One region of the Lactobacillus sp. B4005 genome, then DNA from elsewhere that is predicted to be linked to it. Evidence: predicted binding sites of a transcription regulator. Region 1 holds the regulator's gene; each other region holds the start of a gene.
What was found. The regulator HrcA, encoded in region 1, represses chaperone genes, less so after heat shock. The targets are predictions, from matches to a motif close to TTAGCACTCNNNNNNNNNGAGTGCTAA.
Positions count from the first base shown of each region.

Region 1 (3,215 bases):
GCTCATCCTGATGAAGTGACCAACTTTATTCAACCAATTGATGCCTTTTTTAAGGATTATGAAACTTGTGATTTAACTAATGGTCAATGGCTAAAAGTAAAAAATGGCAATTCAATTCCTTTGAAAACGAATGCAAAAAGGGTTGCATTAAGGTACAATAATAGCGTTAAAGCAATCTATCAAAAGGATGATGCTGTTTATCGCCCTGATTTGATGCTGTTACAAAACGAATAGGTGAAATGAAGGTTATTTATCGTGCACATTATCCATTTAACTTACCCCATCGGCGAAAAGCTATTTCCAACTAATATTATCTTAGCGCTTGGTTTTTTTGATGGTGTCCATCTCGGACACCAACAGTTAATTAAAATTGCCAAAAAAAAGGCAGACAACAAGCACTTGCCCTTGGTTGTAATGACCTTTGACCGTCATCCTAAAGAGGTTTACCAAAATTCACAAGTTACCTATATAGATAATTTAGGTGAAAAAGCCTATAAAATGCAAAAACTTGGTGTTGACTATTTATTGGTCATGCATTTTAATGAGCAATTTTGCCAGTTAACAGCACAAGAATTTGTTGATAACATTGTCGTCAAACTGGGTGCTGACACGGTAGTGGCTGGCTTTGATTATACTTATGGTCCCAAAGATATTGCTAATATGAAAAATTTTCCTAAATTTGCTAGAGGCAGATTTGAAATAATTGATGTTCCGAAACAATCTTATGATGGGCAAAAGATTGGCTCGACGGAAATTAAAAAGGCAATTACTGCTGGTCAGATGGACTTAGCACAAAAACTTTTGGGTGCGCCATATGTTATGTCTGGGACAGTAGGTCATGGTCTGCGTAATGGACATAAATTGGGCTTTCCTACAGCTAATCTAGTATGGGATACTAACAAAGTGGTGCCAAAGGTTGGCGTGTATGCAACCCGAACTAAAATTAAGGGTCAATGGTATGACTCAATGACCAGTGTTGGCTATAATGTAACTATTAATGATAATAAGAAGATTTTTATTGAATCTAATTTATTTGGGTTTAATGAAGAAGCTTATGACGAGGACATGGTTATAAAATGGTACAAGTATACACGTGGTGAGATTAAGTTTGCTAACTTGAACGAGTTAAAAATGCAGATGAAACAAGATGAAGCTCAAATAAAGGCTTATTTTGCGCAGAGAAACTAATAAATTCTTCCGGTTAATTAGAAAACTGCATTTTGTCAGAAAAAGTTTAGCACTCGACTTGACATTCTGCTAAAAACTAGTATCATAATAATTGTTAGCACCTGATAAGTATGAGTGCTAAAAGTGAGGGCGATTTTTATGTTGACCGAACGTCAAGAATTAATTTTAAAGACAATTATTAATGATTTTACGCAAACGCATGAACCGGTTGGATCTAAGACGGTCATGAATCAGTTGCCAATTAAAGTTTCGAGTGCAACTATTCGTAATGAAATGGCTGCTTTGGAAGAGAAGGGATTACTTGAGAAAACACACCTTTCCAGTGGACGCGTACCGTCTACTGAAGGTTATCGGTATTACTTAGATAATTTGCTTGAACCTCTTCAAATCCCTTCGTCTGTTTACCAGAAAATTGTTAGTCAATTAGATCAGCCTTTTCACCAAGTCAACGAGATTGTGCAGGAAGCTGCCAAAATTCTTTCTGACTTGACTAATTATACTGCTTTTGCGGAGGGACCAGAAAATAGTGATTTAACTATTACTGGCTTTCGAATCGTACCGTTATTCAATCGCCAAATTATGGCAATCTTGGTAACCAGTGATGGTAACGTCCATAGCCAAGTTTACAGCTTACCTTATAATGTACATGGTGATGAAGTAGAAAAAGCTGTGCGGATGATTAACGATAAACTCGTAGGAAAAGATTTAAGCGAGATAACTCCTACCTTGCTTAATCAGACTTTAGGTAAAAAGCTAACGAGCAATCATGTAAGCGAACTAATTGATTTAGTTGAAGATGTTATTAACGATGCTGCTAGTGAGCAGATGTATGTTGATGGTCAAATCAACTTATTGAATAATAGTTCGTATGATGATGTTTCTAACTTGCGTTCACTATATGAATTGATTGATCACAATGATTTGATTTCTAATTTTGTTGATGACAAGATTAATTCAGAACGTGGTAAATATCCGGTACGTGTAAGTTTGGGTTCTGAATTGTCAAATGATTTGTTAAGAGATTATAGTCTGCTTACGGCAGAGTATAGCGTTGGCTCCCATGGCAAGGGCATAATTGCTTTACTTGGTCCAAATAATATGCCATATTCACAAGTTATTGGCCTTTTGGAATATTTTAGAAATGAATTGGCTAAGAAACTGCTTGAATATTATGGCAGGTTTAAATAAAGGAGGTTAGCCGTGAGTAAGGAAAAATATGTTAGCGAAAAAGATTTGGCTAAAAAACAAAGTCAAACAAAAAAGGCTAAAAAAGATGAGAAAAACAAAGTAAATACTAAGGCTGACGAGCACAAAGATCAAAATTCTGCAGAAAAAAAGCTTGCGGAAAATTTAGCCAAAGCTCAAGAAGAAAAGAAAGACTTGGAGGATAAATTCCTTCGTAGTCAAGCGGAAATGCAAAATATGCAAAATCGCTACAATAATGAGCGTGCACAATTAATCAAGTATGAATCACAATCTTTAGCAAAGGATGTTCTACCAGCAATGGATAACCTTGAACGTGCCTTGAATACTAAAGTAGATGATGAAGCTTCTAAACAACTTAAAAAGGGTGTCCAAATGACCTTGGATGCTTTGATTAAGGCGATGAAGGATCATGGTATCAGTGAAATTGAAGCTGAGGGAGCTAAATTTGATCCTAATTTACATCAAGCAGTACAAACCATAGAAGCTGAAAATGATGAACAAAAAGATCACGTTGTTCAAGTTTTACAAAAAGGATATTCATATAAAGATCGTACACTAAGACCAGCAATGGTTGTTGTTGCACAATAATTGAAAGGAAGATTATTAATGTCAAAAGTTATCGGTATTGACCTCGGAACCACTAACTCAGCAGTAGCAGTTTTAGAGGGTAAAGAACCAAAGATTATTACTAACCCAGAAGGTAACCGTACCACTCCCTCCGTTGTCGCATTTAAAGATGGTGAAATTCAAGTAGGTGAAGTTGCTAAGAGACAAGCAATCACTAACCCTAACACAATCTCATCAATTAAGCGTCATATGGG
Region 1 is NZ_JAFNOZ010000001.1:636,918-640,132, reverse strand. It holds gene truB (tRNA pseudouridine(55) synthase TruB) at 1-234, shown strand, start outside; gene ribF (riboflavin biosynthesis protein RibF) at 256-1,188, shown strand; gene hrcA (heat-inducible transcriptional repressor HrcA) at 1,327-2,376, shown strand; gene grpE (nucleotide exchange factor GrpE) at 2,389-2,982, shown strand; gene dnaK (molecular chaperone DnaK) at 3,001-3,215, shown strand, end outside.

Region 2 (3,215 bases), 430 kb from region 1:
TCCAACTAATTTTGGATACCAGTTGTCACCAGTACGAGTTAATTGCCAATATTCGTAGCGATTATTCTTAACATCGTGATAAACAGTATACATTTCATAATCATTCATCACAACACCGTTATGGAAGTAACGTGGATTGTCTTGGTCGCCAACCCAAGTCTTAATGGTCCAAATCTTATTAATTTGCAAGTCGCTCTTCCGAATTTGTAATAATTCTTCAGAATCACTGCTCTCCTTCAAGGTATTATCATTGTTCAAGACGTAGATATATTTGTCACTTGAACCCATAGCTTGACCGTGGCCAATCGGAATATAAGGACTAACTTTAACGTGCTTTACATAATTGTTAAAATCCTTTTGTGACATATCAAGTAAGTATTGAGCGTTATAAGGACTAGTTAGTTTATTTAAATCATAACCTACAATATGGCCTGACCTTAAATATGTATGGCTTAATAAACTAGTATATGCCCATCCCTTTGACACAGTAACGCCTTCTGGGATATGACCTACACGGTTAATATTATCATCACTAGGGTCTTTAACACTGAGTAAAACTGGTTGATAGAATTTAGTCTTTAGCGTTAAATTACCGCTTGTCAAAGTGTGTTTTTCAGTTTCCGGAGAATATTCAGTTGGACTAACATAATTAACTGAAGAACCATAGTGTGTTTTCCATGCTTGATGGTCATTAGTACCTGGTTGAGCTGGTAAACTGTTAGTTACGTCTGGGTCGGCAATTCCCTCTTTAGTACTCTTTCTGACAGTAACTTTAACAGTAGCAGTAGCCTTACCATATGTATATTTTACTTTATAAGTTTTTGGAGTAGCACATGGTATGGTATCACGCGACACTTTGACATTATCATTGTCAATAACTGTTCCCATATAGTTAGTTGCATAGGAAATGGCATCTCTTGTAGGAAATTCATAGCCATCATTAAGAACTAAACTGACTGTTTTAGGGACAGCAATTTCATTTCTTGCAAAATAATTTTCATTGACATAGCCGACCTTACGACCGTCAACATAAATTCGCCAGTAGCGGTATTTCTTTGTTTCAATCAATTGGTCAGATTGAATGTGATTGTATTGGAAATTGATGCCGTCAGCGACTTTTTTGACAACCCTACCATTTTTAACATCTTGCCAAACTTTATAATTCTTATTGCCGGCAACTTTGGTCATCATGGCATAGCCAGTAATAATCTGTTTTGGCTTCTTTTTATTTTCTTTGTCTTCGTCGCCATTATCCCCATCATTAGGATTTTTCGGATTTGTCGGCGTTTTTGCATCCGTATTGTTATTACCATTGCCGTCGTCATCGTCAGCACTCTCACCATTATTTTCATTATTGTCAACTGTATCAGAGACAGAATTCTTATTAGAATTGTTTTGTGTTGGTGTTTGCTGCGTAGTACTGGAATCAGCTGCAACTGGAGTTGCACACAATCCAGTCGTTGCTGGTAAGCAGACTATCAATGCTGTCGTCATTGTTGCTATTTTTTTAATAAGCTTCAAAATTATTCCTCCAAAAATTTAGTTTACTCTTCGTATTATATAATAAGAATGTTGTAACTTAGAATACAAAATTAATACACTTTCATTGACAGGGTTTGATGTAAGTGATTTAATTAGCACTGTACTTATTAGAGTGCTAATAGATATGAATTTTAATTCAGGAGGTAAAAAAATGCTTGTACCTACAGTTATTGAACAAACTGCCCGTGGCGAGCGTGCTTATGACATATACTCACGCTTGTTAAAAGATCGAATTATTATGCTTAGTGGTGAGATTAATGATGATATGGCCAATTCAATTATTGCACAATTATTATTCCTTGATGCCCAAGACAATACGAAGGACATTTCATTATACATTAATTCACCTGGCGGTGTAATTACATCTGGTTTGGCAATCATGGATACCATGAACTTTATCAAATCAGATGTTTCAACTATTGCTATTGGTATGGCCGCATCAATGGCATCAATTCTTTTGACAAGTGGAGCTAAAGGTAAGCGCTTTGCTTTACCAAACTCAACTGTCTTGATTCATCAGCCTTTGGGCGGTGCACAAGGTCAGCAAACCGATATTCAAATTGCAGCCAATGAAATTTTAAAGAGTCGTGAAAAGATTAATAAGATTTTACACGAAACAACTGGTCAGCCACTAGAAAAAATCCAAAAGGATACCGAACGTGATAATTACCTGACTGCACAAGAAGCAAAAGATTACGGTTTAATTGACGAAATTATGGTTAATCAAAAAAAATAGTACAATAGTTTTAAAAACTAGTTTAAACTTTAATAAAAGAAGGTAACTCACTACATGGTGATTTACCTTCTTTTTAGTTTTACTTTCTTTTACACTTTTAATCAAAGTATACAGTTAAAACTAATTATTTATTTTAACTAAATTAGTTCCTGCAAGTTACTTTAAATCGGGCAGCTAAAAAAGATCATTTAAGCTATACATTATCTTGAAAAAACAGCTCATTATTGTTAGTAATAATGTTCTTGCCTTCTTGATTCTTACTAATATTTTTCTTTTACCCAGTGTCATTTAAGCTATAAATGTAACTACTTTTTACATAACTTGCTATAAAAAGTACTTTAATAACTATATTTTTATTTAATTATTAAGAAGTACTTTTACGACGAAACTATTAAAAATATCTGTTATTAATTATTCAATTCGGTCATACCATCGGTGTTCTTACCGCGAGAGTGATAGTGATCAATAATTCCAAGCTTTTTAAAAATTGTTTGTTTGTAAGCAATTTCTGCGTTCCATTCCACTGTTTCTAAAACTTCTGTCGCAGCATGCAAATCTGTTTCAGTAATCAAAACCCCGTGACTGTTTAACAAAAAAATGTTCTCTTTTGCGTCTTTACCCAACTTTACTAATTCGTTATGAACTAAATCTGCAAGTTCTTTGCTACATGCTTCTCGATATGGTAAACATTTAATTTTACCTAATGGGACATTGAAGGACGTGATTTCGGTTAAATTAGGCATATCTTGTCCTAAAGTGGCCCAAAACATGCTTTTTGGTGCATGTGAATGATAAACAACTCTAATTTCCTTATTTGCCTCATATGCTCCAATATGCATATTAATTTCTCGTGTTAATCGACCTTCTCCGGCTAATTTCTTACCAGTCGCTAGATCTACGACTAAAACTTGTGATGCATTCAACTTCGAAAACCAAG
Region 2 is NZ_JAFNOZ010000001.1:210,997-214,211, reverse strand. It holds gene J3U73_RS01145 (SH3-like domain-containing protein) at 1-1,521, opposite strand, end outside; gene clpP (ATP-dependent Clp endopeptidase proteolytic subunit ClpP) at 1,694-2,278, shown strand; gene J3U73_RS01135 (class II aldolase/adducin family protein) at 2,686-3,215, opposite strand, start outside.
Region 2: clpP (ATP-dependent Clp endopeptidase proteolytic subunit ClpP) is a predicted target of HrcA. The motif match lies at 1,635-1,661, and genes of this name have one in related genera.

Region 3 (3,215 bases), on a different contig from region 1:
CGTACTTTTTCAGTTAATTGTCCACCTTCACCGTAGCCAACATAGCCAGGTGCTGAGCCAATCAGTTTATTAACTGCCATTTGGTCTTGGTATTCGGACATATCAAGTCTAATTAGGTGATTTTCACCGCCGAACAATTGAATTGCCAATTGTTTAGCCAGCTCAGTTTTACCAACACCAGTTGGACCAGTCAGTAGGAATGACCCAGTTGGACGATTGTTATCCTTAAATACTTGCTTACGGGCAATTGCATCAGTAATCACGTCAATTGCATTATCCTGGTCAATAACGGCCTTCTTTAATTTAGCAGCTAAATCAAGGTTCTTTTGTCCCTCACTGGCATGAAGTTCGCTCATTGGAATCTTAGTTTTTGCTTCAATTAAAGCATAGATGTCTTGGTCGGTTACGCGTGGAGTTGCAGCATCATCAACGTGATCAGCTTTTTCACGTAACTCCTCAATCTTCTTCTTCAAATCACTAGCTTTGTTGTAGTCCTCATTTTTAGCGGCCTCTTCTTTTTCCTTTTCAAGACTAGCAATTCTCTTTTTAATTGATGCTTCATCACTAGGAATAGTGTCAAGACCCTTCTTAGCACCAGCTTCGTCCATTAAGTCAATTGCCTTATCTGGCAAATAGCGGCCCTGAATGTAGCGTTGTGATAATTCAACGGCTAAGCGTAAAGCACTGTCACTGTATTTAACGTGGTGATAGTCTTCATACTTTTTCTTCAGACCCTCTAAAATTTTAACCGTTACATCAGCAGATGGCTCTGGAACCTGTACTGGTTGGAAACGACGTGCCAAAGCAGCATCATTTTCAATTCTACGGTATTCTCCTGTTGTCGTTGCACCGATTAAGTTCAAGTCACCACTAGCCAGAGCTGGTTTCAAAATGTTAGCAGCATCGCCACTATTATTTTCAGAATCAGTTGAACCTGCACCAACAATGTTATGAATTTCATCAATGAATAAGATGATGTTTGGATTCTTTTTAGCTTCGTCAATTACCTTCTTCAGGCGCTCTTCGAAACTACCACGAAGGCTAGAACCCGCAACCATATCATTAATGTTAATTGCAATAATATGCTTATCTTTCATCTTGTCAGGAACATCACCTGAAGCAATTTTTTGTGCTAAGCCCTCAACAATCGCGGTTTTACCAACACCTGCAGGTCCGACTAAAACCGGATTATTCTTTTTACGTCTGCTTAAAATTTCAATTACTTCTTGGATTTGTTCATCACGACCAATTACAGGATCGTATTTATTGTTTTTAGCTTGCTCAACTAAGTCAACACCAATTGGTTTTTCCTTTTTTGGTTGACCAGGCATTTGACCGTTCTGGTTCATGCCTTGTGGAGAAATATTCATGCTCGAATAGTGAACTGGGATCGAGCCATTATCATCATTGTTAAAGAAAGAATTATTTAATTCGTTAAATAGATTGTCAAATTCGTTATCAAAATATGCCATACATATACACCCCTTTAATAGGTTTAAATTTTGTAATTAGCACTCGGCATTGTCGACTGCTAACTGCTTACATATAATATTGTAGCAGGTTATCCACAGAATGCAACCCTTTTTGCTTACTTTTCCACATTTTTTTGCTTAACTTGTGAATTTTTCCCTTTTTAACTAAAAAACCTTGATAAATCAACTTTATTGTTGTTATCAAGGTTTAATAATTATGCTATTTTTGATATAAATTCATGTGTTCAGCCAAATATTTGGCGGTTAAACTATCCTTTTTGTGCGATATATCCACAGGCTGCCCACATGCAACAATTTTTCCTCCCTGCAATCCACCACGTGGACCCATGTCAATCATATAATCACTATTAGCCATAATATCCAGATCATGAGTAATCGTAATAATCGTTGCCTTCTGCTTCAGTAATTTTTGAAAAACAGCTAGCAAGGTCCCAACATCGTGTGGATGAAGACCAACTGTTGGCTCATCAAAGACAAAAAGACTGCCTTTTTGCCGCCGGTGGAGATGACTAGTCAATTTTAGCCGCTGTGCTTCTCCGCCTGACAACGCAGGTGTTGATTCACCTAAATGCAGGTATCCTAGCCCCATATCATGCAAAGTAGTAATTGTTTTTTCAATCTTAGGCTCATCCCTAAATAACTGTTCTTTCAAAGCATCGTCAACCGAATAATCAAGCACGTCTGCAATACTCAGTCCATGCCATTTTACACGCAAGACGTCTTGGTTAAACCGGTGGCCACCACAAACCGAACAAGTCTCAACCATATCGGGCAAATACTGAATATCAAGTGAAATTGCTCCGGTACCACCACATGCCGGACACGCACCTTCTTTATTATTGTAGGAAAAATGCGCTGCCTTATACTTTAGCTTTTGAGCTAACGGCTGGCGGGCAAATAATTTGCGCAAATTATCCATAATATCAGTATAAGTAGCAACCGTAGAACGCTGATTTTTGCCAACCGGCGAGGAATCAACGCTAATAACGTTTTTGATTCCACCGCTAGTCAAATCTTTTACCCAGCTTGGACCATCTACCTGTTTTTCTTGCGCCTTTAATGCGGGAATGAGCGAATCAAGAATTAACGTTGTTTTGCCTGCTCCAGAAAAACCCGTAACTGCAGTCAACCGCCCAACCGGAATTTGCGTGTGAACATTTTGTAAATTAAAGCGGCCTTTGACAGTAAACTTAATTGTGCCTTCACTAAAAAGCTTCTTTACATCCACCTGTGGTCGCACATAGAGCGGAGCTGTTCCTTTTAAATACGGACCAATTAGGGATTCTGGCTTCTGCGCAATTTCTTTTGGCGAACCTTCAGCAATTATCTGGCCACCCTGCGAACCTGAACCCGGACCAATTTCAACAATCCAGTCAGCAGCACTTATAATTGAAGTTTCATGATCAACGACGACTAATGAATTACCTTGATTGACCAGTTCGTGAAAAACCTCAATTAGCCCAGCAACATTATCTGGGTGCAGTCCCACAGATGGTTCATCCAGCACATAAAGTACTCCTGTAGTTTCTGTCCGCAAGGTGCGCCCCAATTGAATTCGCTGCAATTCACCAGTTGAAAGACTATTAGCCTGACGAGCTAAGCTCAAGTAATCTAACCCTAATTTTAGTAGGGGCTTAACCTGATGCAGCAATTCACCCGTCAGATTTTGCGCTAAAGCTTGCATATCATCTGGTAGCCAGGCCGCGATTTCTTTCATATAAT
Region 3 is NZ_JAFNOZ010000003.1:4,731-7,945, reverse strand. It holds gene J3U73_RS07235 (ATP-dependent Clp protease ATP-binding subunit) at 1-1,472, opposite strand, end outside; gene J3U73_RS07230 (ATP-binding cassette domain-containing protein) at 1,693-3,215, opposite strand, start outside.
Region 3: J3U73_RS07235 (ATP-dependent Clp protease ATP-binding subunit) is a predicted target of HrcA. The motif match lies at 1,509-1,535, and genes of this name have one in related genera.

Region 4 (3,215 bases), 490 kb from region 1:
TATGACTCCATATATTCAGACATATCAAAACGAATCATAGCGTCTTCTGAACCAAACATTTGCTTGGCGAGCTGCTTAGCAAGCTCGGTTTTACCCACACCCGTTGGACCAACAAAGAGAAATGAACCGATAGGACGGCCGGACTTGTTAAAGCCAATCCGGTTTCTGCGAATTGCGCGGGCAACCTTATCAACCGCCTTATCCTGACCAATTACGTGTGCTTTTAGGTTTGAAGCAAGATTTTGCAGTTGGCTTTCTTCCTGTTTTTGTAAGTCGCCAACAGGGATACCTGTTTTTTCTTCGACAATCTTGTTCATGATCTTGCTAGTAATAATTGGTGACTTATCAGGATCAACTTTTTGATCTTTCATCTTATTATATTTTTCGATTTGATCACGATAATAAGCAGCTTTTTCGTAGTCCTCATTTTTCAGGGAATCCTGCTTTAATTGTTGTGCCGCATTTATTCGTTCCTTTATTTTATCTTTATCAACATAGGGAATTGTCAAATTCATACGAGAACCCGCTTCATCAAGTAAATCGATAGCCTTGTCGGGCAAAAATCTGTCTTGAATATAGCGCTCAGACAATTCAGCGGCGGCCTTGATTGCATCATCGGTGTAGTGAACATGGTGATAGTCTTCGTACCGCTTTTGAATACCTTTTAAAATTTGGATAGTTTCTGCAACTGATGGTTCCTTAACATCAACTGGTTGGAATCGACGAGCTAAAGCGGAATCTTTTTCAATTTCGCGGTATTCTTTTAAGGTTGTTGCACCAACAAGCTGTAAGTCACCGCGAGCTAGTGCAGGCTTAATAATATTTCCAGCATCCATTCCACCTTCAGCATTACCGGCACCAACAATTTCATGAATTTCATCAATAAATAAGATGATATCGTCATGATTTTGCAGTTCTTTGATAAGCTGCTGCATGCGCTGTTCAAATTGACCACGTATCCCGGTGCCCTGAACAAGTGAAACAACATTTAGTGAAATGATTCGTTTATCCTGTAATTTGGCTGGCACTGAACCGTCCACAATTTGTTGGGCTAAGCCCTCTACGACAGCAGTCTTACCAACCCCAGCCTCACCAATTAAGACCGGGTTGTTTTTGGTTCTTCTGTTTAAAATTTCAATGACACGCGCAATCTCTTTATCACGACCAATGACGGGATCAATTTTACCTTTTTTTGCCAATGCAGTTAAATCTGTACCATATTGATCGAGCAATGACCGTCCATTTCCACCATTATTTGGATCACCAGGATTACCTGGGTTCATTCCCGGATTGTTAGGGTTGCCATTCATACCGTTATTGCCGTTACTAAAGTTAAATAAATCGTTAAAATCGCCAAAGAAACCATTATTATCATTATTCATATTAATATTTCCTTGTTGTTGAAGTTCTTGATAGCATTGTTGACATAAATTAATTTCGCGGCTTTGCCCATTGACCTTTGCAAAAAGGTGAATTGAGGCAGGTCGCTTTTGACAGTTTTGACAAAGCATTATGTTATACCGCCTTTCTTTTCAATGATTAAATTATATAATTAGCACTCGCAATAATCAAGTGCTAAAACTCAAAACCTTTTCTGTCTACATGGTAAATATGCTAAAATAAGCCTTAGCAAATTTTTTGCTAAGGATGGAATATGTTTTATAGAAACGGTGGTAAATTTGGATTATCAAGAAATTCTGGAGCAGTTGGCAAATGGTGAATTAGATCATTATGAAGTTAAACCTGAAGAAGCCTTTAATTTTCAAGCTGCTTTAAGATCTTTTGGTAAAAGACAGAATATAACTGGCAAAGCCTTGCGAGGAGGCAAAATAGTTTACACTCAATCAAAGTCTGAACTTTAATGATGTAAACTGTTACATTTATATTGTCTAATTCACAAAAAAATGATAGTCTAATACAGGAATAGGTATTTACTACCGGTTTGATTTTTTCAATTCAAAGGAGATATTTATAATGGAAAAACGCGATTTTCATGTTATTGCAGAAACAGGTATTCATGCTCGTCCAGCAACTTTGTTAGTTCAAGCTGCTTCAAAGTTTGGTTCAGACATTAATCTTGAATACAATGGCAAGTCAGTTAACTTGAAGTCAATCATGGGTGTTATGTCACTTGGTGTTGGTAAGAATGCCGATGTTACAATTAGTGCTGATGGCGATGACGAAAAAGACGCAATTGCTGCTATTTCTGAAACAATGAAAAAAGAGGGTTTGGCTGAATAATGACCAGGACATTAAAAGGAATTGCTGCAAGTGATGGTATTGCTGTAGCACCAGCCTACCTCTTGGTTGAACCGGATCTTACGTATACAAAGACAACAATTAGCGATGTTGACAGCGAATTAGCTCGTTACAAAAAAGCAATTGAAGTTTCAACTGCGGAAGTTGAGCAAATTCGCGACAGTGCCAAAAAAAGTTTAGGAGAAGACGAAGCACAAGTCTTTGAAGCACATTTGATGATTTTGAATGACCCTGAATTTACGGGGGCAATTGAGAATGAAATCAAGGAGCAAAAGGTCAATAGCGAAGCTGCGCTAGATGAAACCGCTCAAAAATTCATTACGATTTTTGAAGGAATGACTGATAACGCATATATGCAACAGCGTGCTGCAGACGTTCGCGATGTTTCTAAACGGATTATGGCTCACCTGCTAGGTAAAGAATTGCCAAATCCTGCATCAATTGATCACGAAGTTATCGTTGTTGCACACGACTTAACTCCAAGTGATACTGCGCAGTTAAACAAAAAGTTTGTTAAAGGTTTTGTAACTGATATTGGTGGTCGGACTGCTCACTCAGCAATTATGGCTCGTTCATTGGAGATTCCTGCAGTTGTCGGGACTGATTCAATTACTAAAGATGTTACTAATGGTCAAAACCTAGTTGTTGATGGGTTGAACGGTGACGCTGTAATTGAACCAACTGATGAACAGGTAGCTGATTACAAAAAGAAAAGTGACGCTTTCTTAAAGCAAAAAGCTGAATGGGAAAAATTAAAGAATGAACCTTCAGTAACTGCTGATGGGAAGAAATTCACGATTGCTGCTAACATTGGTACACCAAATGATATGGCAGGTGTAAACGCCAATGGTGCTGAAGCTGTTGGCTTATATAGAACAGAATTTCTATACATGGATTCTAAAGATTTTCCGACTGAAGAAGATCAATTTGAAGCTTATAAAGAAGTTATTGAGGGA
Region 4 is NZ_JAFNOZ010000001.1:147,197-150,411, forward strand. It holds gene J3U73_RS00850 (ATP-dependent Clp protease ATP-binding subunit) at 1-1,511, opposite strand, end outside; gene J3U73_RS00855 (hypothetical protein) at 1,680-1,862, shown strand; gene J3U73_RS00860 (phosphocarrier protein HPr) at 1,975-2,241, shown strand; gene ptsP (phosphoenolpyruvate--protein phosphotransferase) at 2,241-3,215, shown strand, end outside.
Region 4: J3U73_RS00850 (ATP-dependent Clp protease ATP-binding subunit) is a predicted target of HrcA. The motif match lies at 1,553-1,579, and genes of this name have one in related genera.